Regions from separate parts of the Halomonas chromatireducens genome, predicted to be linked through region 4. Evidence: predicted binding sites of a transcription regulator. Region 4 holds the regulator's gene; each other region holds the start of a gene.
The links. The regulator LexA, encoded in region 4, represses DNA repair genes until DNA is damaged. The targets are predictions, from matches to a motif close to TACTGTNTANNTANACAGTA.
Positions count from the first base shown of each region.

Region 1: a site for LexA is predicted at 4,312-4,331, ahead of LOKO_RS14120 (LexA family protein). Genes of this name have one in related genera too.
Region 2: a site for LexA is predicted at 2,228-2,247, ahead of LOKO_RS04005 (LexA family protein). Genes of this name have one in related genera too.
Region 3: a site for LexA is predicted at 2,252-2,271, ahead of recA (recombinase RecA). Genes of this name have one in related genera too.

Region 1 covers NZ_CP014226.1:3,061,340-3,068,533, reverse strand. The annotation lists gene LOKO_RS14150 (tripartite tricarboxylate transporter TctB family protein) at 1-127, opposite strand, end outside; gene LOKO_RS14145 (Bug family tripartite tricarboxylate transporter substrate binding protein) at 177-1,151, opposite strand; gene LOKO_RS14140 (chromate transporter) at 1,261-1,791, opposite strand; gene LOKO_RS14135 (chromate transporter) at 1,794-2,363, opposite strand; gene LOKO_RS14130 (GntR family transcriptional regulator) at 2,516-3,187, shown strand; gene LOKO_RS14125 (IMPACT family protein) at 3,201-3,818, opposite strand; gene LOKO_RS14120 (LexA family protein) at 3,818-4,288, opposite strand; gene ccmA (cytochrome c biogenesis heme-transporting ATPase CcmA) at 4,493-5,137, shown strand; gene ccmB (heme exporter protein CcmB) at 5,124-5,864, shown strand; gene LOKO_RS14105 (heme ABC transporter permease) at 5,879-6,619, shown strand; gene ccmD (heme exporter protein CcmD) at 6,619-6,858, shown strand; gene ccmE (cytochrome c maturation protein CcmE) at 6,848-7,194, shown strand, end outside.
Region 2 covers NZ_CP014226.1:844,143-851,336, reverse strand. The annotation lists gene LOKO_RS20375 (hypothetical protein) at 13-147, opposite strand; gene LOKO_RS04010 (Y-family DNA polymerase) at 488-1,774, opposite strand; gene LOKO_RS04005 (LexA family protein) at 1,771-2,211, opposite strand; gene LOKO_RS04000 (putative bifunctional diguanylate cyclase/phosphodiesterase) at 2,390-4,039, shown strand; partial or broken gene metG (methionine--tRNA ligase subunit beta) at 4,210-5,091, shown strand; gene LOKO_RS03990 (diguanylate cyclase) at 5,220-6,809, shown strand; gene rsxB (electron transport complex subunit RsxB) at 6,925-7,194, shown strand, end outside.
Region 3 covers NZ_CP014226.1:719,399-726,592, forward strand. The annotation lists partial or broken gene LOKO_RS03395 (alanine--tRNA ligase-related protein) at 1-419, opposite strand, end outside; gene LOKO_RS03400 (regulatory protein RecX) at 598-1,068, opposite strand; gene recA (recombinase RecA) at 1,072-2,133, opposite strand; partial or broken gene LOKO_RS03410 (CinA family protein) at 2,309-2,590, opposite strand; partial or broken gene thyA (thymidylate synthase) at 2,584-2,877, opposite strand; gene lgt (prolipoprotein diacylglyceryl transferase) at 2,968-3,774, opposite strand; gene LOKO_RS03425 (response regulator) at 3,892-5,271, opposite strand; gene LOKO_RS03430 (NRDE family protein) at 5,329-6,117, opposite strand; gene ptsP (phosphoenolpyruvate--protein phosphotransferase) at 6,125-7,194, opposite strand, start outside.
Region 4 covers NZ_CP014226.1:2,164,984-2,172,177, reverse strand. The annotation lists gene purU (formyltetrahydrofolate deformylase) at 1-305, shown strand, start outside; gene LOKO_RS10025 (energy-coupling factor ABC transporter permease) at 327-998, shown strand; gene dinB (DNA polymerase IV) at 1,086-2,141, opposite strand; gene lexA (transcriptional repressor LexA) at 2,182-2,826, opposite strand; gene LOKO_RS10010 (TetR/AcrR family transcriptional regulator) at 3,021-3,686, shown strand; gene LOKO_RS10005 (L,D-transpeptidase) at 3,688-4,206, shown strand; gene nagZ (beta-N-acetylhexosaminidase) at 4,295-5,308, shown strand; gene LOKO_RS09995 (hypoxanthine-guanine phosphoribosyltransferase) at 5,362-5,940, shown strand; gene LOKO_RS09990 (AMP-binding protein) at 6,345-7,194, opposite strand, start outside.

The DNA of each region.
Region 1 (7,194 bases), 900 kb from region 4:
GAAAAAGCGCCGAGCCGTAGGGCTGCCAGGAGGTGGGTGGGCGAATATTGCCCGACTCGACCCACATCACGGCAACGATCAATAGCAGGACCAGCGCCAGGGCGCGGTCCTTGGTAAGTGTCAACATCGCAACGTCTCCCGATCCCCGCCCCGGCAAGCCGGGACAGGGAACTCACTCAGTTCTGGAAGTCGATGTTCTCGGCGGCCGCCGACAGCGCGGCTTCGTTCTCGTCGAGGAACTCGAGATAGTCCTCACCGGCAAGGAAACGCACCACCGAGCCGAACTCGTTCTCGATGCGGCTGCTCACTTCCTCGTTCTCGAGCGCCTGGCCATAGGCCTCGGCGATGGTGTCGAGGACCTCCTGCGGCGTGCCCTTGGGGGCGAAGATGCCGCGGCTGGTGGAGTGATCCATCTCGATGCCCAGTTCGCGCAGGGTGGCGACGTCGGGCATGCTCTCCAGGCGCTCGGGATGGGCGATGCCCAGCGGACGGAAAGTGCCTTCCTCGAAGTACGAACCGCCGGACGGCAGGTTGAACATGGCGAAATCGATCTCTTCTGCCATCAGCGCCGAGACCTGCTCACCGGTATCCGGGTAGCCCACCAGGCGTACGTCGGCCATGTCGATTCCGGCTTCCTGGAAGAACTGTGCCCAGAAGAAGTGGTCGGTGGAACTCGGGATCATGCTGAAGCGCACCTGGCCGGGGTTTTCGCGCACGTAATCGGCGATCTCGTCGGCGCTCTGCACCTCATGGTTGGCATGGGCGGTGGGAATGTTGATGGTCTGGGTCAGCAGCGCGATCGGCTCAAAGGCATCGTAGGAGTAGTCGACGGTGCCGGCCAGCTTGGACAGCGCGATGGTGTCGTGGCTGCCGAGCAAGGTGTAGCCGTCCGGACTGGCATCCTTGACGTTGCGCGAGCCGAGGGTGGCGCCGGCGCCTGCCATGTTGACCGGCACGATTGATTCGCCCAGATGCTGTTCGGCTTCCTGGGAGATCAACCGGAAGATGATATCAGTGGCGCCACCCGGTCCGTAGGGAATGATCAGTCGGATGTCCTGCTCGGGGTAGTCGGCCTGGGCGGTGCCGGACAGGGCAATGCCGGTGGCGAGGCCGAGGGCGGCGAAGGTATGGGTCAGTTTCGTACGCGTCATGATGGAACACCTTGATATTGTTGGTGGTGTGGTAGCTGCCGCTCGCGCCGGGCGAGGCGTCAGCGGGGTGAGCGCGTGCTCCCGCTTTGGGATGTTGTTGTCGAGTGTGTCAACTGAGGAAGAGGCCTCCGTAGACGAGTGCGGCCAGAACCACGAAGGCCGGGTGGGTTCGAAAGCGCAGCAGGGCGATGGCCGCTGCCGTGCCGATGAGCAGGGTATGCAGTAGGCCGGCGCTATCGAGGCCCTCGTTGAAGAAGCTCCAGGTCAACCAGGCCATCATCATGGCGATCACCGGCCGTACCCACTGGCTCATGCGCTGGACGCGGGGTGAATGCCGATGGCGGTAGAGCAGACCCAGCGCGCCCAGCATCAGCAGCAGCGAAGGCACCACCGTGGCGAATATGGCGACCAGGGCGCCGCCGATACCCGCCACGTCATAGCCCACATAGCCGGCCATCTTGGTGGCGATGGGGCTTGGCAGGGCATTGCCCAGCGCCAGGGTCTCGGCAAACTGCTGGGCGTTCATCCAGCCATAGCGGCCGACGACCTCGGCTTCGATCAGCGGAATGATCGCCGGTCCGCCGCCATAGCCGATGATGTTGGGGATGAAGAAAGCCAGGAACAGCTCCCAGTAGACCAGCATCAGGCGTCACCCCGCTTGGGTGTCGGGCGTAGCAGCGCCGCCGCCAGGATGCCGCCGATCACCCAGCCGGGGTGGATGCCGAGCAGGTAGATCAGCGCGCCGGCGACCACCGCCGTGGCCAGGCTCATTGCCCAGCCCAAGGCCAGGCGCGATTTGTTCCAGAAGTCCATGGTCAGTTGCCCCATCATGACCATGACCACGGGGACGACGGCCTGGCCCATGCCGTGGATCCAGGTCACGTGGCGATAGTTGCTGAAGAGGGTCAGCAGCGCGATCATGGCCACGACCATGGGCAGGATGACGGCGGTCACGGCGATGACACAGCCGGCCACCCCGGCTACCCGATAGCCGATGTAGCCAGGCATCTTGGTCGCAATGGGTCCAGGCAAGGTGTTGCCGATGGCCAGGACATCGGCAAATTCCTCGTCGTTCAGCCAACCATGCCGCTTGACCACTTCCTGCTGTACGAGGGGGATCATCGCAGGGCCGCCACCGAAGCCGAGCAGACCGATACGGGTAAAGGCCCAGAGCAGGGCGCTCAGCGGGGCTTCGGGGGGCTGGGGCGTCATGAAAAGACCCTATAATTGTCGGTTATGAAGCGAACTGTTGATTTATTTTTCATTCGTCACTTTACCGTTATAAAATCGATTATTCTTTCCAGGGTAGATTACTCCAGGAAAGAAGGTCAACCTTCGGGCTGTGGCAATCTGAAGGAGGATGCATGGTTATATCCAGGGAAAAGGGGCGTACGACGACCTCCGGGCGCATCTACGACACCCTGCGTCAGGACCTCGTCAACGGACGCTTCGCGGCGGGCGAGAAAGTGTCCATCAGCGCCCTCAAGGAGCACTACGGCGTAGGGCTCAGCCCGCTACGCGAAGCGCTTAACCGGCTCGCCGCCTATGGCTTGCTGGAGCAGGAGAGCCAGCGTGGCTTTCGGGTGCCTCGGCTGGATCGCAGGGAGCTGGATGACATAGCAGAGATGCGTCGCGAACTGGAGGGCATGGCCCTGGAGCGGGCGATCCGCTTCGGTGACGCGGAGTGGGAGTCGGAGCTGCTGGCGGCAGCGCACAGGCTCAAGCGGGCCGACATGGTGCCGGAGGCGGTCGACGAATGGGAGCGATTGCACAACCGCTTCCACCGTACCCTGGTGGCCCCGTGCGGCTCGGTCTGGTTGCTGCGCTTCATCGAGCAACTCCACGACCAGTTCGACCGCTATCGTCGCATGGCGCCGGAAGAGCCCCAGGTGCGACGGGTACTCGATGCCCAGCACGGTGAGCTGGTCACGCTGGCCCTGGAGCGCGACATCAAGGCCGCGAGAGAGCTGATGGACGACCATGTCCAGCGTTCGTATGAAGTGGCTCTGAAAGGGGCGATGACGGGGGCTGATTAGGGGCTGGGTTGACCTAGGTTTCGATCAGGGAGAGATTGCCGCGCAGCCGGGCTTCGAGCGGCCCGAGGTCGACAGCGGTGTCCCGGGGCCAGCCGACGGTGAGTATGACGCCATCGGCGGCGTACTCTGCGGCGGTTACGGGAACCGCCAGGCTCTCGAGCCAGGTGCGGGCCTCGGCTTCGCCGGCGAAGCCGACCTTGAGTCGAAGCGGGCTGCGTTCGGTGACCTGGTGCAGGGGCAGCTCGACCAGGGCCTGGCTCACTGCCTGTGCATAGGCACGGGCCAGGCCGCCGGTGCCGAGCTTGGTGCCGCCGAAGTAACGTATGACCACGCAGCCGACCTGGCCGAGGCCGGCGCCTTCGAGCACCTGAAACATCGGCCGACCCGCAGTGCCGCCGGGTTCGCCGTCATCGGAAAAGCCAATGGCATTCTGCTCGCCCGGTGGGCCGGCGATAAAGGCGCTGCAGTGATGGCTGGCATTGGGGTGGGCCCGGCGGGCTTCGGCAAGCAGGGCGGTAAAGCTTCCCACCCGGGGTGCATGGCAAATCCAGGTGATGAAACGACTCTTCTCGACCTCGGTCTCGGCTTCCCGGTGGGTACCGGCGGGCAGGTCGGGGACCGGATAGCGCATCAGTGAGTGATCTCGTGCTGGCGCACCACGCCCATGACCATGCCCAGCACCTGGATGTCGCTGTTCTTCAGGTAGATGGGGGGCATGCTCTCGTTGGCCGGCTGCAGGCGGACCCCGTTCTTCTCGATATACAGTTTCTTCAGGGTGACCTCCTGCTGGTTGATCAGCACCACGGCGGTTTCGCCATTCTCGGCACTCTCCTGGCGCTCGATGATGATCACATCGCCGTCGAAGATGTTGCAGTCGATCATGGAGTCGCCGCGTACGCGCAGAGCATAGGTGTTGCGGCGTACCATGCAGGAGGGCGCATGAATGGCGCCGATGGTAGGGCAGGCCTCGATGGGCATGCCGGCCGAGACGTCGCCCAGCAGTGGTATCTCGACGAGGTCCTCGCCTTCGACGCGGATCCAGGCCTCGGCCATGGGCAGGTTGGGGCGTCGGTGCAGATAGTGCGTGGAAGCCTGTGGCATGTGGCGTTTCCCCCTCTGATCGACCCTGTGGAAATGTACAGGTATCAAGCATCATAGCAGGCGATGCCTCTCAGGCAAGTTCCCCGGTCAGGAGCAAGCCTTGACCTGCGGCAAGAGTGGCGCCGTGACGCAGGCGGATTACTAGTAGCAAAAGGCCTTTCCGTGTAGCATTTCCAACGAATTTACCATTCCTGGAGAGTGCCGTTGAGCCTGCGTCTGCAAGCGCAAAATCTCGCATGTGAGCGTGATGATCGTTGGCTGTTCCGGGGCCTGGACCTGGACATCCGCGCCGGCGAGATCGTGCGGGTGGAGGGACCCAACGGCAGCGGCAAGACGACCCTGTTGAAGATCCTGTCCGGGCAGCTTGCCGACTACGAAGGCGACCTGTTCTGGGATGATCGTCCCATGCGACAGTCGCGGGACTCCTTCCTGTCGAACCTGCTCTACCTGGGGCATGCCCCGGGGGTCAAGGCGGCGCTGACGCCGCTGGAAAACCTCACCTGGTACCAGGCCATGGCGGGGCAGCCAAAGGATGAGGCGGCACGCTATGCGGCGCTGGAGGATGTCGGCCTGGCCGGTTTCGAGGACCTGCCGGCTGGCCAGCTCTCCGCCGGACAGCAGCGCCGGGTGGCGCTGGCCCGGCTGGTGCTCACGCCGCGCCCGCTATGGGTACTGGACGAGCCCTTCACTGCCATCGACCGCGACGGCGTTGCGGCACTGGAGCAGCGACTTGTCGCCCATGCGCGCCGGGGCGGCTGTGTGCTGGTGACCACTCACCACGAGCTGACGCCCTGTGCCGAGCTGCGCCGTATCCGCCTTGGCGGGGGAGGTCTCGATGCCGGCAACTGAAGGGCTGTTGAACAAGGAGATCCCGGTGGACTTTCACGGGGAACCTGGCGGCGGGTTAGCTGTCGCATTCTGGGCAACGCTCAAGCGCGACCTGGTGCTCCTGCTGCGGCGGCGCAGCGAGGTGATGAACCCGCTGGTGTTCTTCGCCATCGTGATCACCCTGTTTCCGATCGGAATCTCCCCCGACCCACAGCTGCTTGCGGCCATTGCCCCGGGCCTGCTGTGGGTGGCTGCGCTGCTCGCGGCGCTGCTGTCCCTGGACAGCCTTTTTCGGGCCGATTACGACGACGGCTCGCTCGAGCAACTGCTGCTGACACCGCAGCCCCTTGCCTTGCTGGCCCTGGCCAAGGTGGCCGTACACTGGCTGCTGACCGGCTTGCCCCTGGCGCTGATGGCGCCAGTGCTGGGCATCATGCTGGCGCTGCCCGCGGGAAGCTATGGCGTGCTGGCGGTATCACTGGCACTGGGCAGTGCCAGCCTCAGCCTGATTGGTGCCATTGGAGCGGCGCTGACGGTGGGGTTGTCCCGCGGCGGTGTGTTGCTGTCGCTGCTGGTCCTTCCCCTATATATTCCGGTGCTGATCTTCGGTGCCGGAGCCGTACAGGCCGCCATCTTCGGCGACGGTGTCATGGCGCATCTGGCAATTCTCGGCGCGCTGTTGGCGCTCGCCCTGATTCTTGCGCCCCTGGCAATCGCGGCATCGCTGCGCATCAGTATCAACGGTTGAGAGGTTGACTAGGCATGTGGGCCTTCATAAACAAGCTGCGTTCCCCCAAGTGGTTCTATGACATCAGCGCCAGGCTCCAGCCCTGGTTCTGGGCGGCGGCGCTGATTCTCATCCTGGTGGGTAGCGTCTGGGGGCTGGCCTTCGCCCCGGCGGACTACCAGCAGGGCAACAGCTTCCGCATCATCTACGTCCATGTGCCGGCCGCCTTCCTGGCGCAGTCGATCTTCGTGTCCATGGCCATCTCGGCGCTCGCCTTCATGGTCTGGAAGATCAAGATCTGCGACATGGCGGCCGCAATGATGGCGCCGCTGGGGGCGGCCATGACCTTCATCGCGCTCTTTTCCGGCGCCGTCTGGGGCGTCCCCACCTGGGGAACCTGGTGGATGTGGGATGCGCGCCTGACCTCGATGCTTATCCTGCTGTTCCTCTACCTGGGCGTCATCGCCCTGCGCGGCGCCTTTACCAGTCGCGACAGCGCCTCACGGGCGGCCTCCGTGCTGGCCATGGTGGGGGTCATCAATATCCCCATCATCAAGTATTCGGTCGACTGGTGGTACACCTTGCACCAGCCGGCGACCTTCACCATTACCGGCCGTGCCGCCATGCCCATGGAAATGTGGCTGCCGCTGCTGATCATGGTGCTGGGTTTCTACAGTTTCTTCATCGCCCTGACGCTGATGCGCACCCGTAGCGAGATACTGCGCCGGGAAGCCAACAAGCGCTGGGTGCGCGAACTGGCCTGGGAGGCGCCGTAATGTTCTTCGACAGTTTTTCGGAACTCTTTGCCATGGGTGGCCATGCCCCCTATGTCTGGGCAGCCTGGGGCGTTACTGCCGTACTGCTCCTGGGAGCCGTGATACATGCTCGCGCCGAGCGCCGTCAGCTGCTGAATCAACTGCAGCGTCGCGTCCGTCGCGAAAGTCGCCTGGCGGGCCGTTCCGCCGAGGCGCAACCGATTCAAACTAGCAGGGGTGGAGGCACCAATGAGGCCTAAGCGTAAGCAGAAACTGTTCATGGTACTGGGGCTCGTGTCGCTCTCGGCGATCGCCATAGGGCTGACGCTCTATGCGCTTCGAGCCAATATCAACCTCTTCTTCAGCCCGATCGAGATCGCGGCGGGGGACGCGCCCTTTGAGCGCCAGATCCGTGCCGGCGGCATGGTCAGGGAGGGCAGCGTGGAGCGTAACCCGGATAGCCTGGACGTGGAGTTCACTGTCACCGACTATGTCGAGGACCTGCGTGTCTCCTACAGTGGTATCCTTCCCGACCTGTTTCGCGAGGGCCAGGGTGTGGTAGTCGTCGGTCAGTTGAAGCAGGATGGCATGTTCCG
Region 2 (7,194 bases), 1.3 Mb from region 4:
CATCGGCTCAATTCACGAAGGGGCCGGCACAAAGACACGCGACTTCGAACTGTTTGCGCCGAGCAGTACCTTCACCGACGACACCGGCTGAGCGTCGCGGTAGCCGAGGTGCTGCTCGATGTTGGCAACTTCGTCGACGCCTTTCACGATTACTATCGCCGCTATCCCAACGCCGGTTTCGGCGGCCGTTTTCGCCAGCGCATTGCCAGCGGATTCGCTTCGGGTCGGCCTGGGCGAGGTCGCGGACGCTCTTGATGCCGATGACGGCAAGACGCTCGGCGAGTCGGTTGCCCACGCCCCAAACGTCACCCAGTTCGAAGCGCCGCAGCATAGTGCGGGTTTCCTTACTGTCGATCTTCAGTATGCACACCCCGGTGTTGGAAACTCGGCTGCTGCTGTGCATCGTTCTCGGGGTGGTTTTGCTGGGTGGTTGTGTGTAGTGGAAAGGAAGCGAAGATTTAGCCTGGCCTCACGGCCGGGCTTCTTGTTATGTGGCTCTTGCCGCGGGAAGCTCTTCCCAGCGCGTCGAATAGCGCTGGGTGAGGTTATCGCAGCGCAGGTGCCAGGCTGCGCCGGGGCTGGGCGTGCCGAGCTTCACGGTGCCGCGCCCCATTCTGCTGTTCAGTTCATCCATGATGCTCATCAGCTTCTGGCTGCGGTTCCTGTCGGCGTCGCTCTGGGGCGTGTCGAGCAGCGAGAGCTGCTGTCGATTGGCGTCGATGAGGTCGAGCAGCATCACGCCGCCTTTCTGGTACCGGTAACCCTGGCGGTAGATTCGTTGGAGGGCTTGGCCGGCGGCGTGCAGGATCTCGCGGCTGTCGTCGGTGGGGCGGTACAGTTCGACGGCCAGGCTGGGCGAGTACTGGGGCAGGTCGTTGCGAAACGGATTGGTCTTGAGGAACACCAGGACGGCACGGGCGAGGCTATTCTGGCGGCGTAGCTTCTCGGCGCCGCGCTGGCCGTGCTGACGAATCGCCTCGCGGATCTCGCTGAAATCGTTGGTCAGCTTGCCAAAGCTGCGGCTGGTCATGATGCGTTGGCGGGGCTCATGGAAATCGTTCAGCTCGATACAGGGTATGCCGCGCAGCTCCAGGGCGGTGCGTTCGAGGGTGACGCTGAACTGCCGGCGGATGCGCTTGGGGTCGGCCTGGGCGAGATCCCAGGCGCTCTTTATGCCAATGAGGGAAAGGCGCCCGACGAGCCGCCGCCCCACGCCCCAAACGTCACTCAGTTCGGTCTTCTTCAGCAGCGCCTGGGTTTCTCGGTTATCGGGCCGTATTGCGCATACGCCGCGATAGGCCGGTATCTTCTTGGCTGCTCTGTTTGCGAGTTTGGCGAGGGTGCGGGTAGGGGCCACGCCGACGCAGACGGGAATGCCGGTGTACTGGCGCACCTTGCGATGGAGCTGTCGGGCGTGCTCGAGGAGCTGATCGTTGGCAAAGCCATCGAATCTCACGAACATTTCATCAATCGAGTAGGGCTCGACGCCGGCAGAGTACTCCTCGAGCACGTCCTGTACCCGCGCGGACATGTCGCCATAAAGTTCGTAGTTTGACGAGAGCAGGTGAATGCGGCCCTGGCGCACCAGGTGCTGGATCTCGAACGCCGGCGTGCCCATCTCGATGCCGAGAGCCTTGATCTCGTTGGAGCGGGCGATGAGGCAGCCGTCGTTGTTGGAGAGTACGCCGACGGCCTGGCCATCCAGCCGCGGCTGAAACACGCGCTCGCAGCTGACGTAGAAGCTGTTGCAGTCCACCAGGCCGATCAAGCTCATACCGGATACTCGTGAATGACGGCGCGCACTACCCCCCAAACCTGGCAGTCGAGGTCCTCCAGGGGAATCGGAGCATAGCGGGTGTTGCCCGAGCAGAGGTATGGCTGGTTACCGAGCCGCTCGTACCGCTTCACGGTGATCTCGCCGTCGACCATGGCGACCAGGATATGGCCAGGGCGGGGCTCAATGGAGCGATCGACCAAGAGCAGGTCACCTTCATGGATGCCAAGTCGCATCATGCTGTCACCAGTGACGTTCATGTAGAACGTGGCCGAAGGGCGCTTCACCAGGCGCTCGTTGAGGTCGAGGGTACGGCCCTCGTAGTCCTGGGCCGGGCTGGGAAAACCGGCGAGGCCGGCGCGGCCCAGGGCAAGCGGGTAGGGCAGCGCAAGGGAGGGTGGTGCAGGGTGTGCGGAAAGGATCGTATCGTGTGGCATGAGGTGGTCTCGCGAATGCTGTCATTACATACAGTATCCTCGGTGGGCACGGTCACAGGCAACAGGTGATGACTAATGGACGTTGGTGCCGCTTCGTACATGGCATCAGTCGGTTATCTGTCGGTCATTTCAGATTTTTCTGCTATACATAGTGTTATAAACTTAAAATGGTGACGTAATGTCATTGACTGGCTTGCTGTCGATCATTCGACGGTACGCGCTCGCAGGGATGCTGGCTGGGCTGTCGTCGACAGCGGCTGGCAGCGTGGAGGGGGCAGCGTTGGTGCCTGCCTCCAGTTGGGCGGTGCTTGCCATCGTCGCCCTTGTAGGTCTGGCGTTGGCGGCAGCGTGCGGCGCCTGGTGGGGCCGCCGCGTGGGTTCCCGAAGGGCCGCTCACTCGCCGGCCGACAAGGTGAAACTGGCCAACGATTCAGATGGCAGGGATTATTTGCCGTGTGGTGTAGCCACCGATATCACCGAGTGCCATGCGATCCAGGAAAGCAACTATCGCCTGACCTTCTATGATCCGCTGACCGGCCTGCCCAATCGGCGCCTGATGCTCGATCGTCTGGAAAGGGTGGTCAAGGGGTCCCGGCGCACGGATCGCTATGCGGCGCTGATGTTCATTGACCTGGATAATTTCAAACTGGTCAATGACACTCAGGGGCTCTCTCAGGGCGATCATCTCCTGCGCCACGTTGCCGATCACCTTTCGCGTGCGGTACGAGAGAGCGACACCCTGGCGCGGCTGGGAGGCGATGAGTTCGTTCTGCTGATTCACGACCTGGCTCCCGATCAGGAACAGGCGGCTCATGCTGCCGAGCTTGTGGCGGAAAAGCTGTTGGCCCGCATTCTGGAAGCCCAGCAGGATCAGGAGCAGGCGCTGACCCTGCCGATTACCGGCAGCATCGGCGTCACGCTGTTCGCCGACGGCGAGACCAGCGTGGAGAGCGCCATGCAGCAGGCCGACATGGCGCTGCAGCAGGCCAAGGGGGCGGGAGGCAATACCCTGCGCTTCTTCAATTCCGCCATGCAGGCCACGGTGATGGCACGTGTCCAGTTGGAAGCCGATCTGCACCTGGCCCTCGCTCGGGATGAGTTTCGCCTTCACTACCAGGTGCAGGTGGACTCCCTTTCACGCGTCACCGGGGTCGAGGCGTTGATTCGCTGGGAGCATCCGCAGCGTGGCATGGTATCGCCCGGCATGTTCATTCCCTTGGCGGAAAAGAACCGAATGATTCTACCGATCGGGTACTGGGTCCTCGAAACCGCCTGCCGGCAGCTTGTCGTTTGGGCACAGGAGCCGGAGCGGGAGAGTTTGAGCATTGCCGTCAACGTCAGCTCCGTGCAATTCCATCAGCCGGATTTCGTGGTGAGAGTCCAGCAAATACTGAAAGAAACGGCTGCCAATCCTTGTCGACTGACGCTGGAGGTGACCGAGAGCCTGCTGATGGATGATCACCAGCGGGTACGCGAAATCATGCTGCGGCTCAATCAGATCGGCATCCGCTTTGCCCTGGATGACTTCGGGACGGGTTACTCTTCGCTGAACTATCTCAAGCGGTTGCCACTGGATGAATTGAAGATCGACCAGGCTTTCGTCAACGGCGTGCTTGACGACCCGGTGGATGCCGCGATTGTCCAGGCCACCATCACCCTGGCGGCTAGCCTTGGGCTTGACGTGACCGCAGAAGGGGTAGAGACCGAGGCGCAGCACCAGTGGCTTCTGGCAAACGGTTGCGAAGCCTTCCAGGGCTATCTCTTCGGCAGGCCGCAGCCGGTGGCGGAGCTGCAGGTGGGCCAAGTCTCCTGTACCCATGGTACGTGATAGGGCCGTGCTGGGCTTTCCCACCGGCTCCTTGTCTAGGGTAAGCTGTATCACGTATCAGATATTACCGGCGGCCTGTCTTCTTCCGCCCTTCACTAAACCACTGGAGAGTCTTCATGCCCTTTCGTTCCTTGCTTGCCGCTACCGTGCTGATGTTGCCGCTGACCGCCGTGGCAGAATCGCCCAATATCGCCAGCCGCTGCGCCGGCTTCGTCAAGAAACTGGGGGGGGGAGCGCTGTCAGCTCACTGCGCTGAGCCTGAACTCGTGGCACGCTTCATCGCCGCCGGTGACGGTATCGCCGACGATTTCGAGGCCCGGGAATTCGGCCGGGCAATCCGCAAGGTGATGGATTTGGCCGACGAGGCCAATACCTACATCGCCGAGAAGGAGCCGTGGGTACTGGCCAAGCAGGAGGATCGCGAGCAGGAAGTACTCGATATCTGCTCGGTGGGCCTCAACCTGTTTCGCCAGTTGATGGTCTACCTGGCGCCGGTGGTACCGGCCATGGCTGAAGAGGCAAGGCAGTTCCTGCAACTCGACACGCTCGACTGGCATAGCCGTCACGACGTGCTTCTGGGCCACGAAATTGCCAAGTTCAAGCCGTTGATGACCCGCGTGGAACGTGATCGTATCGATGCCATGATCGAGGCCTCGAAGGAGGATCTGGTGGAAGAACAGAAGCTCAAGAATGCCCCCAAGGGGCCGCTGACCGATGATCCCATCGCCCCTGAGATCACTTTCGACGACTTTGCCAAGGTGGATCTCCGCATTGCCCGTATCGCCAAGGCCGAGTATGTCGAGGGAGCCGACAAGCTCCTGCAATTGACCCTGGACCTGGGCGGCGAGAGCCGCACCGTGTTTGCCGGCATACGTGCAGCCTACGCCCCGGAGGCACTGGAGGGCAGACTGACGGTCATGGTCGCCAACCTGGCCCCGCGCAAGATGCGCTTCGGCATCTCGGAGGGCATGGTCCTCGCTGCGGGCAACGACGACGGCATCTACTTGCTGTCGCCGGATTCAGGTGCCGAACCCGGCCAGCGCGTGAAATAACCACCCGCTCGATGCGCGGCCCTGCCGCGCATCGTTCGCCTGCCTCGCCTTATTCAAGTTCGACCGTTAGCGGCCGATATAACTGCTAACAAACATCTCGAACAACAATTGAGCCTCAGGCGTGTGCCATGACCCCACCCTTCTCGTCACTCCGCCACCGCTTTTTCCTCGCTCTCGGCGGCGTGCTGTGCTTCGCGCTGCTGGCGCTGATACTGGTGGCCCGCTACCAGATCATGCCGATTCTACTGGAGGACGAGGAGAAGTATGCCAGCGGCGAACTGGATCGGGTCGAGCGTACCCTGGGCAGCGAACTTAACCATATGCGGCGCCTGGTGGAGGACTGGGCATGGTGGGACGATACCTACGACTTCATCCAGGGTCAGCGCCCGGAGTATACCGACTCCAACATCTATGAAAGTACCCTGGAAACCCTCGATCTCAAGATGATGATCTTTCTCGATGTCCGCAACCAGCCCAGCTGGGTAGCAGGCTATGACGAGGATGGCGAGTTCACGTCCTGCCCCGACACGGCCCCCCCCTGCGACTGGGCCACTACCTATATCAACTACCTGCAAGCCAGACTCGACAGCGAAAACGAAGCGTCACAAACCTGGCTACTCGCCCAGCCAGAGCTCGCCATGGCGGCCATGTCGGGCATCTACCAGAGCCGGGAAACGTCTCCCTCGGCCGGCTGGCTGATGATGGTGCGCCCCCTTTCGGCGCCCTGGCTTGAACAGCTCCGCGACACAACCGGCATCGATCTGCACCTGACCAGCATCGCAGCGGAGAACGAGGCAGTCCACGAAAGCCTGGAACGGGTTTCAGCGACTCACATGGCGGCAAGCCGAGCGGTCGACGCCATGCCCGACGACCGGTTGGTTCGCATCGATGCGACTCTCCCGCGCCAGCGTTACCAGGCCAGCCTGGAGACCTTTCGCTTTGCGCTCTACTGGACCAGCGGGGTACTGGTCCTGACAGTGCTGGTGGTGCTGTGGCTGCTCGAGAGCATCGTACTGGCCCCGCTTCGCCAATTCTCACGCTATACGCAGCGCCTGCATCTCGATACGACACCTTCTCCCATGCCAGCCTCGTTGTTGAATCGGCACGACGAGATCGGCACCCTGGCCCAGGAATTTCGCCACCTGCTCGACCATCAGTACCAGCAATCCACCCTCCTGCTCGAATTGTCTCAACATGATTCGCTGACCGGACTTGCCAACCGCCGTCTGTTCGATGAACAACTCAAACAGACCATGCATCAGGCGCAGACCCATGGCACGCAGGTAGCCACCTTGATGATCGATATCGACCATTTCAAGCTTTACAACGATCACTATGGCCACCTTGCCGGCGATGATTGCCTGTCCACCCTCGCTGAATTCATGCAAGGCCACTTGGCCTCTCACCGGTTTCTGGCCGCCCGCACCGGAGGCGAGGAGTTCAGCATCCTGATGCCCGGCACCTCACTGAATGAAGCACTGGACCATGCCCACGAGCTGCTGGAGGCAATCAATTCACTGGCGCTGCCCCATGAGTACTCCCCAACCAGCCCCTACGTGACAGTCAGCATCGGGGTTGCCGCCAGGCAGGACAACCTGTCGACGCCAAGCGATATCATGCGCGCCGCCGACCAAGCCATGTACCAGGCCAAGGCCGGCGGGCGGAACCGAGTAGCGGCTTACCAGGCTCAGGATCAGACCAGCAGCATCGAACACTAGCCCCAATCGCCCATGCAACTTCCTGTAAGAACGGGTTGATTCCAGGCGGTATGCCCCAGGTGCCCTGGGGCATATAATAGGCCCCCTCGATTCACCGTAGTCATCAGGAGAAAAAGTGAGGGGCGACTCAACGCTGATTGATGCCATCGACGCCCTGTTGCCGCAGACGCAGTGCGGCAAGTGTGGCCATCCGGGCTGTCGACCCTACGCCGAGGCAATTGCTGACGGCGAGGCGATCAACCTCTGCCCTCCCGGGGGCCAGCAAACCGTGACGCAGCTTGCCCAGTTGACAGGCCGCCCCCCGCTGCCCCTCGACCAACCGGCCCAGCCCCCCCTGGTCGCCTGGATCCGCGAGGCGGAGTGCATCGGCTGCACCAAGTGCATC
Region 3 (7,194 bases), 1.4 Mb from region 4:
TTCCAGATCTGCTCGGCTTCATCATCGCTGACATGCACCGTGACCCAGAGCTTCTCCTTGGGCAGCCCCAGCGTCTCGGTCAAGAAGGTCCAGGCGAAGCGGATCGCATCGCGCTTGAAGTAGTCGCCGAAGCTGAAGTTGCCCAGCATCTCGAAGAAGGTGTGGTGGCGCGCGGTGTAGCCGACGTTGTCGAGATCGTTGTGCTTGCCGCCGGCGCGCACGCAGCGCTGGGAAGATGCGGCCCGCACATAGGGACGCGGGTCGCGCCCCAGGAAGACATCCTTGAATGGCACCATGCCGGCATTGGTGAACAGCAGGGTCGGGTCTGTGCCCGGCACCAGGGAGCTCGACGGCACGACGGTATGTCCGTGCTCCTCGAAGTAACTCAGAAAGGCCTGTCTGATGTCTGCGCTTTTCATGGAATATCCGTGGCGATGAGCATGATGACCCGACGGGCGGGAAAGCGGGTGCGGCCGTCGAAAAAAGGCCGCTGCAGGGGCGCCGTGGCGCGCCGAAGCGCCACCCGGGGCGTTCGCAAAGGGGGGTATTATAGCGTAGTTGTCAAGCGACTGAAGAGTGCGAGCCGAAGCGGCCGTTTCAATGGCAGTTCCAGGCATGGGAAAGGGCGTGACGCAGATGCTCGAAATCGAACCCTCGGCTGGCCAGGAAGCGCTCCCGCCGCGCGCGCTCGCGGGGCGAGTCGCCGGGACCGTCGAAGCGCCGGGCCAGAGAATCACAGGCCAGCGCAAACCAGTCGGTCTCCGCCTCGGCAAAAGCGGCCTCCAGGGTGGCGCGGTCGATACCGCGCCGGGAAAGCTCGCCACGAATCTTCAGCGGGCCCTGGCCCCGGGCCACCCGCGAGCGCAGAAAGCTCTCGGCAAAACGGCTATCCGACTGCAGTCCCTGCTCGGCCAGGGCGTCCAGGCAGTCCCCAATGGCGGCCGAGTCGTGGCCCTTCGCGACCAGCCGCTCCGCCAGCTCGGCGCGAGAATACTCGCGCCGAGCCAGCAGGCGAATGGCATCCTCCCTGGGGGAGGTCTCGCGATCGCTCGCCGGCTGGCCCAGCATGGCTTAGAGCAGGCTGCCTTCGTCGGCGTCATCGGCCAGCTCGGCGGTGGCCTCCTTCTCCCGGGGCTCTACCGTCGCCAGCAGCTGGCCACGGATCTGGCTTTCGATTTCCTCCATCACCGCCGGGTTGTCCTCGAGGAACTGGGCGGCATTGGCCTTGCCCTGGCCGATCTTGTTGCCCTTGTAGCTGTACCAGGCGCCGGCCTTGTCGACCAGGTTGCACTGCACGCCCAGGTCGACCACCTCGCCGGCATGGTAGATGCCCTTGCCGTAGAGGATCTGGAACTCGGCCTGGCGGAACGGCGGCGCCACCTTGTTCTTGACCACCTTGACCCGGGTCTCGTTGCCGGTCACCTCGTCGCCCGACTTGACCGAGCCGGTACGGCGAATGTCCAGGCGCACGCTGGCGTAGAACTTGAGTGCGTTGCCGCCGGTGGTGGTTTCCGGCGAGCCGAACATCACGCCGATCTTCATGCGGATCTGGTTGATGAAGATCACCATGCAGTTGGCGTTCTTGATGTTGCCGGTGATCTTGCGCAGCGCCTGGGACATCAGGCGCGCCTGCAGGCCGACGTGGGAGTCGCCCATCTCGCCCTCGATCTCGGCCCGCGGGGTCAGGGCGGCCACGGAATCGATGACGATCACGTCGACGCCGCCGGAGCGCACCAGCATGTCGCATATCTCCAGCGCCTGCTCACCGGTATCGGGCTGCGAGACCAGCAGGTCGTCGAGGTTGACGCCGAGCTTCTCGGCATAGCTGGGGTCGAGCGCGTGCTCGGCATCGATGAAGGCGCAGGTCTTGCCCTGCTTCTGGGCCTGGGCGATCACCGAGAGGGTCAGGGTGGTCTTGCCCGAGGACTCCGGCCCGAAGATCTCGACGACCCGCCCCAGCGGCAGACCACCGATGCCCAGGGCGATATCCAGGCCCAGGGAGCCAGTCGACACCGAGGGCATGATCACCCGGGGCGTATCGCCCAGCCGCATCACGGTGCCCTTGCCGAACTGGCGCTCGATCTGGGAAAGGGCGGCATTCAATGCCTTCGAACGGTTGTCTTCCTGTGCCATGTGGCGCTCCTCGTAGAACTCGTCGGAAGAAATTCGGTTGCTGGGCTTACGGCGCAAGGTGCCGTTCGCTTGCCAAACAATCGGAATGGCGGACGAAACCGATAAGGGGTCGCCCGGACACTGTATGGTTGGACAGTAGTATGGCGAAAAAATCGCCCCACGCCAAGCGTGGCGCCTACGTGTCCTTGGCGTGATTGGCCTCGATATGACGGATCAGGCCGACGATGGCATCGCGCACCGCGCGCTCGCGTACCGCCCGGCGGTCCCCGGGGTAGTGCAACTGCTCGGCCTGCTGCCCCTCGGCATTGCCCCAGGCCAGCCACACGGTGCCCACCGGCTTGTCCGGCGAACCACCTCCCGGGCCGGCCACGCCGCTGATCGCCACGCCAAGCCTCGCGCCGCTCTCGCGGCAGGCACCAGCGACCATGGCCTCGACCACCTCGCGGCTCACCGCACCCCGTTATCCCGCAGATAGGCGATGTTGGTGTCGCCGCGCAGGAACCACAGCAGCTCATGAATGATCGAGCGCAGGTGCAACTTCTTGGTAGTCACCAGGGGAAAGCCCCGCGACAGGTCGAAGCGCATCTGGTGGCCGAACACCGAGCGGGTGCCCACGCCGGTGCGGTCGTCACGCTCCACGCCCTGCTCGAGCACAAGTCGCATCAGGTCCAGATAGGGTTGCTCGAGCGGGGACTGCTCATGTGGCGCCTGCTCGAGCGCAGGCTGGATAGTGTCGTCAGGCATCGTTGGCGAACTCTGCATGTTTTTTTGCATGGGGTTTTTGCATGGAATAGTTGCTAGGCCGTGAGTCTACCTTTCTCTCCGGCTCCCGTCCTATTCAGGCCGAGTATCACTTCGTGACACCTCGTCCACCGGCTGGCGGCGCGACCACAGAATCAGCACGATGCCGAAGGCGATCATTGGCAGCGTCAGCAGCATCCCCATGGTGAACCAGTCGAAGGCGAGATAGCCGATATGGGCATCCGGCAGGCGGAAGAACTCGACCAGGAAGCGGAACACGCCATAGAGCAGCAGGAATAACCCGGAGACGAGCCCGCGCCGGCGAGGTCGGGCGGACACCCACCAGAGCACCACGAAGAGGACCAGGCCCTCGAGAAAGGCCTCGTAGAGCGCCGTGGGGTGGCGCGGTTCTGGCCCCATGCCGGGAAACGGCATGCCCCAGGGTAGCTCGGTGACCCGCCCCGGCAGCTCTCGGTTGATGAAGTTGCCGATCCGGCCTGCGCCAAGGCCGATGGGTACCATGGGGGCAAAGAAGTCGGTGAGGGTGAAGAAGGCCATCCGCTTCTTCCGAGCGAACCAGAGTGCCGCCAGCAGCACCCCGATCAGGCCGCCGTGAAAGCTCATGCCGCCGTCCCAGATCCGAAACACCCAGAGCGGGTCTGCCAGCCACTGGCCGATGCCGTAGAAGAGCGCGTAGCCCAGGCGGCCACCGACCACCACCCCGATGGCGGCATAGAAGAGCAGGTCGCCCACGTCGTCGCGGGTCAGACCCACCCGCTCGGCCCGCAGACGACCCAGCCACCAGGCACCGACGAAGCCGATGACATACATCAGGCCATACCAGTGAATTTGAAAGGGCCCCAGCGCAATGGCGACCGGGTCGATATCGGGATAGTTCATGGCATCCTCAAGGCAGAAATCTCGGGGCCACCCACCTCACCCGGCCGGGGTGGCAGTAGCAGACAAGGGGAGTGGCAGAAAAAGGCAGGGAGGGTGGCCGAAAGCGGACACGCAGGGTCAAGAGGAAACGGGCACATCGAAGGCATCCGGCCGCCAGTGGCGCAACAGGTTAATGAGTGCCCGGGGCCCATAGGGCTTGGCCAGGTAGTCGTCCATCCCCGCCTCGCGGAAGCGGCGACGATCCTCCTCACTGGCATTGGCGGTGAGGGCAACCAGGACGCTGCGACTCCCTTCGGGGTCGCCCGCCTCCAGCTCACGCCAGCGGCGCGCTGCCTCCAGGCCATCCATGTCGGGCATGTAGATATCCATCAACACCAGATCGTAGGCCTGCAAAGGACGGCGATCCAGCGCTTCCTGCCCACTGGACACGCAGTCGACCTCGAAGCCCTGTCCTTCCAGCACCTGGCTGGCGAGCATGCGATTGACCGGCCCGTCATCGACGACGAGGACGCGCAGCGGTAGAGCCGGTGTGGACACCAGCGAGCCGTCGGGGGATTCATGCGCGATACCGTCACCGGCGAGACTCTTCACCAGGAGGGTGACTTCGGCCATGCGCTCGCGCAGTTCGGTGAGGTGTCCCGGCGCAAGGCAATCGGGTTTCTGCATCTGCTCGGTCAGTTCGGTGAGCAACGGCTCCAGCTCACGCTGCAACAGGGTCAGATAGCGTGACTTGAGCCGGGAGTCCTCCCGGGCACGCTCACGCGCAGCAACCAGCCCCCCGAGCTGGGGCAGCCTGTCGCGCAGATCGTCAAACAGCAGCAGTTGATAGTCCCCGGCTTCGAAACGCTCCACCTCCAACTGACGCCAGCGCTCCTCCGCATCGAGCACCTGCATTTCAATGGGCTCCCCGTCGCGTACCGGCATGCTGCGCAGCCGCGTTTCCGGGCTCTCCAAGCCCTCGGCTCGCACCCCCATCAAGCGCTCGATGGCTATGTTGGCAGCGACGATACGACCCTGGTAAAGAAGCAGTGCCGGACGCGATACCGACATGAGCAACCCTCCCAGGTCGGGCGCCTGACGCAGGCGAGCGTGCAACTGAGCCACATTGGTTTGGAGTTTCTCAAGGCGCGCATTGGGGGAGTCCAGGTCGGAGACAGTCAGGACCGGAGGGGCGAGCCAGCACGGCAATATCTGGTCGGCTTCGAGCAGCAGCCGCTCAACACGCCCCAACCCCTCCTCCATTTGCGCTTCGCACTCCCGCAGCCGGTGCCGTAGCTGCAGCAGAAAGGCTGCGGTGGTCAAGGTGGTGCCGACCAGAAGCGTCAGCAGCAGCCAACCGGAAGCCGCCCAGGAGGTGGGGTCGGGTGTGGCCAGCCAGAGAAACAGCCCGACGGCCAGGCAGAGCAGCACCAACAACAGCTGTGCCAGCAGCAGAGGCCATAGCAGCGGCCAGACAAGATGCGACCAGAGGCGATCCTTGTGAATTGCGGGGTGCATTCTCATCCCTGTGCTAACGCGTCGTTCATTAGAGTGTACGCCGCGCGGATACGGCTGTCATGACGGTACCTGGCGGGCAAGCGCGACACTCTCCTCGTTCTCCCCGGCAAACATGCCGCCGGGACCGAAACGGCGCTCCCCAAGACGGATGGCGTCGCGCTCGGCATCCCACTCCAGCCAGCTCATGGCACGGGTACCGTACTGCTCACCAACGATGAAGGGGGCCGATAGCAGACGCTCTAGCTCCAGGCTGATGCCGGTATCGGGCAACTGGTCATCCTCGGCCCGAGACGCATCGGACAGGGCCGCCAGGGCTTCCTCCGGCCAACGGCCGCAACGCAGGGCTTCGACCACGCCCTGTCGCGCCTTGATCAACTTGGGCCAGGGGGTGTTCAGCCCGGCGTTGGAGAGCCCATGGACACCGGGAGTGACTTCGCCAAGCACCAGCCGGTCACGCCCCCGGTGCAAATGCCACAGTCGATCCATCTCGCCGACCAGCAGGTTGAAGCCGGCATATCGCCAGCCTTCTCCATCAGCCAGCCCTTTCAGCCAACCGGCGAGATCATGGTACTCCAGCGCCTCTCGCACCAGGTGGCCACGGCTGGGGGCGTCGGCGGAAACCTTGAGCTCGGGATCGCGCACATTGGTGACGGCTGCAAAGCGGCCGCGTCGATGCACTGCCAACCAGCTGCCACCGGCCTCCAGGTCACGGCCGCCAACAATATCCGGCGCCTCCTGCCACTGCCCCAGGGGCGCCGATGGGCGCTGGTAGAATTCATCGCGGTTGGCCACCAGCCTCAGCGGGAAACGACAGCCCGGGCGATAGTCGAAGGCAATCAGGCACATGGGCGCATCAGTCCCGCGGCGGCAGCAGGTGCGCCAGCTGCCATTCGCTGAGCCGTGAAAAGAGGTGGCTGCGCACCGCTCCCGGTGTATTCAGGGTCAGGGTCTCCTGCACCAGGGCCTGTGCCGCATTTAACGACACGCGCCGAATGGCGGCGCGAACGCGAGGTAGGCTGGGCGCATTCATCGACAGCGCATCGAACCCCATCCCCATCAGCAGGAGCGCACCCGCTGGGTCGCCGGCCAGTTCGCCACACACCGAGATCGGCTTCTTCAACCTGCCAGACTCCTCCGCAAGGCGGGACATGGCCGAAAGCACGGCCGGATGGCAGGCGTCGTAGAGGCCGGCAACCCTGGGGTTGTTACGATCCACAGCCAGCAGGTACTGAGTCAGGTCGTTGCTGCCCACCGAGAAGAAATCGGCCCGCTCGGACAGGGCATCGAGCTGATAGAGGGTTGCCGGCACCTCCAACATCACGCCGATCAGCGGGCGCTGCGCCGTCACCCCCTCTTCACCTAGCTCGCGAATGGCCCGGTCAAGCAGCTTCAGGGCATCGTCGACCTCGTCGACATTGGTCACCATCGGCAGCAGTACCTGCAGGTTGCCCAGTCCGCAGGAAGCACGCAGCATCGCGCGCAGCTGCACCATCAGCACTTCGGGGTGGTCGAGGGTGACCCGGATACCACGCCAGCCGAGAAAGGGGTTGGCCTCCTCGATGGGGAAGTAAGGCAGGTCCTTGTCACCGCCGATATCCAGGGTGCGCATGACCACCGGCAGCGGTGAGAAGGTTTCCAACTGATCGCGGTACAGCCTGGCCTGCTCCTGTTCACCGGGAAAGCGTTCGGCAATCATGAACGGCACTTCGGTTCGGTAGAGACCGACACCGCTGATTCGCTTCTTCAGCGATACCGTCATATCGATGGCCAAGCCGGTATTGACCATCAGCGGCATCACATGGCCATCGGGAGTCTCGCTGGGCAGGTCCTGTTCATGCTCCAGCACCTCGGTCAGCGCCTCTTCCTCGGCGATCAGGCTGCGGTAACGGCTCTCCAGTTCATCCGACGGTCGCACAAAGAGTC
Region 4 (7,194 bases):
ACGCCGGGCGGGTTATCAATATCCATCACAGCTTCCTGCCATCCTTTGTCGGTGCGCGCCCTTATCACCAGGCCCACGACAGGGGGGTCAAGCTGATCGGTGCCACCTGCCACTATGTGACTGAGGAACTGGATGCGGGCCCCATCATCGAACAGGATATCCATCGGGTCAGTCACTGTCATACTCCCGGGGATCTGGTTCGATTCGGCCGCGATGTGGAGAAAGCCGTTCTGGCACGGGGGCTGCGCTGGCACCTGGAGGATCGAGTGCTCATCCACGGCAACAAGACGGTCGTTTTTGCCTGAGCTTTAACGCTGGAGGCGGACATGTCGTTTTCCGAGCCCATGCTGGCTCCCTGGCTGCTGATCGCCTGCGGCGTGTTGTCCCTGGGTGTCGTCGGTCTTGCCCTGGCACAGCGGCCCTGGGAAACCCTGATCGCGGACAGGGCGCTACAGCACCGCTGGCTGGCGGCAACCGTCGCCGTAGTGCTGCTGTGGCAGCTGCGCGCCCAGGCCGTGGACTGGCTGACCCTGCACCTGATGTTCACGGCGCTGCTGACGCTGATCTTCAAGGCGCCCCTGGCGCTGATTACCAACCTGCTCGCCAACCTGGCCCTGGTTCTGCTCGGCAAGGCGGCCTGGCCGCTATTGGGTGTCAACGTCCTGATTACCGGTGTGATACCCGTTGGTATCACCGTGCTGGTGTGGCGCCTGGTGGATCGCCGCCTGCCGGACAACCTGATGGTCTTTCTCTTTCTCTGCGGCTTCTTCGGCGCAGCGCTGGCCACGCTCGGCACAGGGCTCACCGGCCTGGGGCTGGTCATGCTGGGCGCGACCGATCCGGAAGCGATCTACCTGGCGCAGGAATACGCGCTCTTTCTACCCCTGCTGATGCCCTCCGAGGCGTTCCTGACCGGCATGCTGCTCAGCATCCTGATGGTCTACCATCCCGGCTGGGTGGCCACTTTCAATGATCATCGCTATATCGACACCAAGTAGGGCAGGGTTTCGCTACCTGACGGCCCTCTGGTGAGAGTGCTGTAGACCGGGGGCATATCTTGTAGGGCAGGTGCCATGGGGTGGGTGCTACAGAGGAAGCGTCAGCTGTCGCCTGGCATCCTCCGGTACCAGCCTTGCCCCGACACCGAGCAGGCGTACCGGCCGCTTCTTGCGCGCCCAGGCCTGTGCCAGCAAGGCGTTGAAGGTTTGGTTGCAGAGCGTGCTGCCGCGCCCCTCAATGGTCGTCAGACTGAAATCGTCGAAGCGCACCTTGACGAACAGCCCCGCCAGCGGCGGGTGGCCATGCCTTGCCAGCCGGGATTCCAACCTGTCGCACAGCGCTGCCAGCTCCCTGTGACAGTCGGGCAAGCCGGGAAGGTCTGTTGCGAAAGTGGTCTCCACGCTGACCGACTTGCGTTCACGCTCCACCCTTACCGGGCGGGTGTCGATACCGCGCGCCAGCTCGAACAAGCGATGACCAAACTTGCCGAACTCGTGGATCAATCGATCCTGGGGCAGGCGTTGTAGATCGTCACAGGTATCGATATCCAGTGATTTCAGCCGCCTGGCGGTAGCCGGACCCACGCCATTCAGCTTGGTCACCGGAAGAGTCTTGATGAAGGTAGCGACCCGGTCCGGGGTAATCACCGTCAGGCCGTCGGGTTTCTCCCAGTCGCTGGCGATCTTTGCCAGGAACTTCGACGGTGCGGCACCCACCGAGACGGTAATGCCCACACGTCGCTGACACTCCTCCTTCAGCCAGCGTGCCATCCAGGTGGCGCTGCCCGAAAAGCGCGTTACCGCGGTGACGTCGAGAAAGGCCTCGTCCAGGGACAGAGGCTCAACCAGCGGCGTCAGCTCATGGAAAATAGCCTGAATCTGGCGCGATGCTTCGCGGTAGCGGTCGAAGTCGCCGTGGAGGAGGGTTAGCTGCGGGCACAGCCGCAAGGCTCGCGCCGTGGGCATGGCGGAGTGGATGCCATAGCGGCGAGCCGGGTAGTTGCATGTGGCAATGACGCCGCGACCTTCGGCGCTGCCGCCGATGGCCAGCGGAATCTCGCGCAGCGCCGGGTTGTCGCGCATTTCCACCGCGGCATAGAAGCAATCGCAGTCGGCATGCAGAATCTTGCGAACGGAATCCATGGGCAACCGTTCGACAGCTAGCCGAGGGTGAGCGAATTCATCAGAGCGCCTGGCCGCTGCCGCCGCGAATCACGCCAACGCCTACGCCCTCTATTTCCAGGGGCTGGTGGCGCAGATCCACCTCGATAGGTGCGAAATCGGCATTTTCGGCCTCGAGGATGACCTGGTGGCCATTGCGATGAAAGCGCTTGACGGTGACTTCATCCTCGAGCCTGGCAACGACGATCTGACCGTCGCGAACGCGATCCGTGCGATGCACAGCCAGCAGGTCGCCCTCGAGGATGCCGGCATCCTTCATGGAGAGGCCGCGGACCTTCAGCAGATAGTCGGCACGGGGAGTGAAGAATTCAGGGGGCAGGGGGCAGTAGCGATCGATGTGCTCCGCGGCAAGGATAGGGCTGCCGGCTGCTACCTCGCCAATGATCGGCAAGCCCTCCACGGCAGGTTCGCCCCCGACCGGCTCGGCGTCCTGCGCCGGCAGGCGAATACCCCGGGACGTACCACGGATGACCCGGATGACGCCCTTGCGCTCCAGGGCCCGCAGGTGCTCCTCGGCCGCGTTGGGGGAACGGAAGCCCAGGGCGCGGGCGATTTCGGCACGGGTCGGCGGGTAGCCGAACTCGTTCATTGTCTTGACAATGAAGTCGTAGACGTTCTGCTGGCGTGAGGTGAGGGGGCGTGACATGCGACCTCCGGGTAGCGGTGCCTTGAGTATTGTTCAAGTATACAGCATGGAAGTCTATCCAGTAAAAAGGCCTGTGGCTAGCGAGTGGTATGGCACGTTTCAAACAGATGCTTGTCAATTAATTTGAGCGAAACGCTGAAATCACGTAGACTTTTGTAATGTTTTAAACACGCGTTTCCAGCGGGATCAAGATAATGGCTCAAACCGACACCGTCACACGCATCCTCGATACTGCCGAAGTCCTGTTCGCAGAACGTGGCTTTGCAGAAACTTCCTTGAGGACCATCACCAGCAAGGCGCGAGTCAACCTGGCCGCTGTGAACTACCATTTCGGCTCGAAGAAATCGCTGATTCAGGCGGTGTTCGCCCGCTATCTGGACCCTTTCACCGTGCGCTTCCACCATGCCCTGGATGAGCTGGAAGCGCAGCATGCCGGTGGCGTCATTCCACTGGAAGTCCTGCTGGAAACCATGGCGCGTACCGTCCTTGAGGTGCCTGGCGAACGCCACAGCCTCAAGGTGTTCATGAAGCTGCTGGGGCTTGCCTATAGCCAGGCCCAGGGGCATCTGCGACGCTACATTCAGGACGAATACGGCAGCGTGTTCTCGCGTTTCACCGACCTGGTCCGGCTGGCAACACCCGACCTGCCCGATTCCGAGCGTTTCTGGCGCCTGCACTTCGTGCTTGGCACCGTGATCTTCACCCTCTCAGGGCTGGATGCGCTGCGTGATATCGCTGAAAAGGATTATCAGGAACATGTTTCCGTGCGCGACCTCATCCGCCGCTTGCGGCCGGTGGTGGTGGCTGCCATGAACGCACCGCTTCCGCCACCCCCCATGCCGAAGGCCGAGGCGAGCTGATATGCGGACACCGCGCCTGACCGAGCTGCCACCGGCAACGGGCACCTGGCTGGAAGTCGATGTCGCGAATCAGTGTCTGGTCCACTGGCAGGGATCAAGGCCTCAGGCAGAGTGGGCCGTCTCTACTGCCCTGGCTGGAACCGGTCAGCAGGAGGGCAGCGGCTGCACTCCGCTGGGGTGGCACTATGTACGAGCTGCCATCGGTGATGGGCTGCCCACGGGCACGGTCTTCAGAGGTCGTCGGCCCACCGGGGAGCGATTTTCCCCGGCACTGGCCGAAGCACACCCCCATCGCGACTGGATTCTCACCCGCATCATCTGGCTCTGCGGGCTGGAGCGGGGGTTCAACCGCGGGGGCGAGGTCGACAGCCAGCGGCGCTATATCTACTTTCACGGCACGCCACCCGACCAGCCAATGGGCGTGCCGCGCTCCCATGGATGCATCCGCCTGAGCGCTTCGTCGCTGCTTCATCTCTTTTCCCTGGCCCCTCCCGGGACGCCCGTGTGGCTGCATGACTGAAGGCTGAGCATCAAGCCCTTGCGCATGGCTGTCACCTCGACCAACTTTGGTCTAGAATCAGCCTCCTTCTAGCCCAAGGAATCCGATCATGACGCAGACCCTCGGCCCGGTGATGCTGGATCTGGAAGGCACGCAGCTGAGCGACGACGAGCGCAGGCTACTGCTGCGTCCCGAGGTGGGCGGGGTGATTCTTTTTTCTCGCAATATCGAGGATGCCCGCCAGGTTCGCTCCCTCTGTAACACCATACGACAGTTGCGCCCTGAGTTGCTGTTGACCGTCGACCAGGAAGGGGGGCGGGTGCAACGTCTGCGTCAAGGCGTTACCCGGATTCCCTCCATGGGACGGATTGGCCGCGACTATGTTGCAGCACCGGAAGTCACCCTGAGACTGTGCCTCGATACCGGTTGGCTCCTGGGCATGGAGATGGCCGCCTGTGGACTCGACCTCAGTTTTGCACCGGTACTCGATGTCGACGGTGGCATCTCCAGTGTGATCGGGGACCGCAGCTTTTCCAGCGATCCGCTCGCGGTTTCCGCCATGGCCGAAGCCTTCGTCGCCGGCCTGCATGAAGCCGGCATGGCGGCCGTCGGCAAGCACTTCCCCGGCCACGGAGGCGTCGCTGCCGATTCGCATCTGGAACTGCCCGTCGACGACAGGCCCATCGATGTCATCCGCGGCCATGACCTGGTGCCCTTCGCCGACCTGGCCTGTCGGCTCGACGGCGTCATGCCTGCCCATGTCATCTACAGCGCCTTCGATGCCCGTCCCGCCGGCTTCTCCAACAGCTGGCTGGGGCTGCTGCGTGAATCGCTCGGCTTCAAGGGCACGATCTTCTCCGATGACCTCGGCATGGCCGGGGCCGGATATGCCGGTGGCCCCTATGAGCGTGCCCAGGCAGCGCTGGACGCCGGCTGCGACATGGTGCTGGTGTGCAACGACCGCGCTGCCGCCCTGGAGGTGCTTGACGCCTGCCAGGGGCGCACCATTCGACCAGCGACCCGGCTACGCTATGGCCGGGCTCGTCCGGAGCCTGAAGCCCTGGAAGCGCTGGGGCGCTGGCGTCGTGTTCACGCCCGCCTCGAAGCCATGGCCCAGGACTGAACGATCACGTCCCGTCCCGATTACCGATTACCCTTCAGCGACATGAGCTCCCAATGCCCAAACTCGATCCCGATTTCCACCAGTCCCTTGCCACCATGCGCGATGTCATGGAGAGCGCCGACTGCCTGATCACACAAGAGGAGGTCGAAGCCGCTCTCGACCATATGGCAGAGCAGATCACCTCGGACCTCGGTGACAAGCTGCCGGTCTTCTACTGCGTGATGAACGGTGGCCTGATCACCACCGGCCACCTGCTGACCCGACTGGGCTTTCCGCTGGAAGTCGACTACCTGCATGCCACGCGCTACCGCGGCGGTATTCGTGGTGGCGACCTGTTCTGGCGCGTCTCGCCGGAAGTGCCCATGGCCGACCGTCACGTCGTGATCGTCGACGACATCCTCGATGAAGGCACCACGCTTGCCGCCATCCTCGACTACTGCCACAAGGCCGGCGCCAAGAGCATCTCGACGGCGGTCCTCGTCGACAAGCGCCACGACCGCAAGGCCGTGCCCGACCTGCGCGCCGACTACTGCGGCCTGGAAGTTGTTGACCGCTACGTCTTCGGCTTCGGCATGGACTACAAGGGATACTGGCGCAACGCCCCGGGAATCTTCGCACCCAAGGGGCTGTAGGGAAGGGCGCCGTTGATAGAGAGAATCGCTGTTGGAGCGCCGCTCCGCGTCGCGACTGGCGCCGTCAGGCGCCTTGGCGGAGGCCGCCGTGGCATGAAAGAACAGCTGTTGGAGCGCCGCTCCGCGTCGCGACTGGCGCCGTCAGGCGCCTCGGCGGAGGCCGCCGTCGCTGGCTATTACCGCGATCATCGGCAACACCGCCGGGAGTCCTTCGGCCTCCAGTCGCCGATGCGTCGGACCGGAGCTGAAGCTTCCTCCTACAGCGTGGTAATCGCTTGCCACGGTAGGAAAAATCCGCTGTTGGAGCGCCGCTCCGCGTCGCGACTGGCGCCGTCAGGCGCCTTGGCGGAGGCCGCCGACGCTGACAACAATAGCCAGCATCGGCACCAAGAGCGATTATCCGATCACGCCAGCCCCAGCTCGTGGGTGGCCTCTTCGCGCATCTTGAACTTCTGGATTTTGCCGGTGACGGTCATCGGGAACTCATCGACGAACTTCACGTAGCGCGGGACCTTATAGTGGGCGATCTTGCCCTTGCAGAATTCCTTCAGCTCGTCGCCGGTCAGCTGCTGGCCTTCGCTCAACTTGACCCAGGCCATTACTTCCTCGCCGTACTTCTCGTCGGGTACGCCGATGACCTGGACGTCGGAGATAGCCGGGTGGGTGTAGAGGAAGTCCTCGATCTCGCGGGGGTAGATGTTCTCGCCGCCGCGTATGATCATGTCCTTGATGCGCCCGACGATGGCCACATAGCCCTCTTCGTCCATTGTGGCCAGATCGCCGGTGTGCATCCAGCCGGCCGCGTCGATGGACTTGTCGGTGGCTTCTTCGTTCTCCCAATAGCCCAGCATCACGCTATAGCCGCGGGTGCAGAGCTCACCGGTCTCACCGCGAGGTACCACGGCGCCGGTTTCGGGACTGACAAGCTTGACCTCAAGATGCGGGTGGATAGTGCCCACGGTGGTCACGCGCTTATCCAGCGGCGCATCGGTCTGGGTCTGGAAGCTGACCGGGCTGGTCTCTGTCATGCCATAGCAGATGGTGACGTCTTCCATGTTCATCTTGTCGATGACCTGGCGCATCACCTCAATGGGACAGATGGACCCGGCCATGATCCCGGTGCGCAGCGTCGAGAGGTCGTACTGGGCAAAGTTGGCGTGCTCCAGCTCGGCGATGAACATGGTGGGCACGCCGTAGAGTGCCGTGGCCTTCTCCTCGGAAACAGCCTTCAGCGTCGCCTCGGGGTCGAAGCCG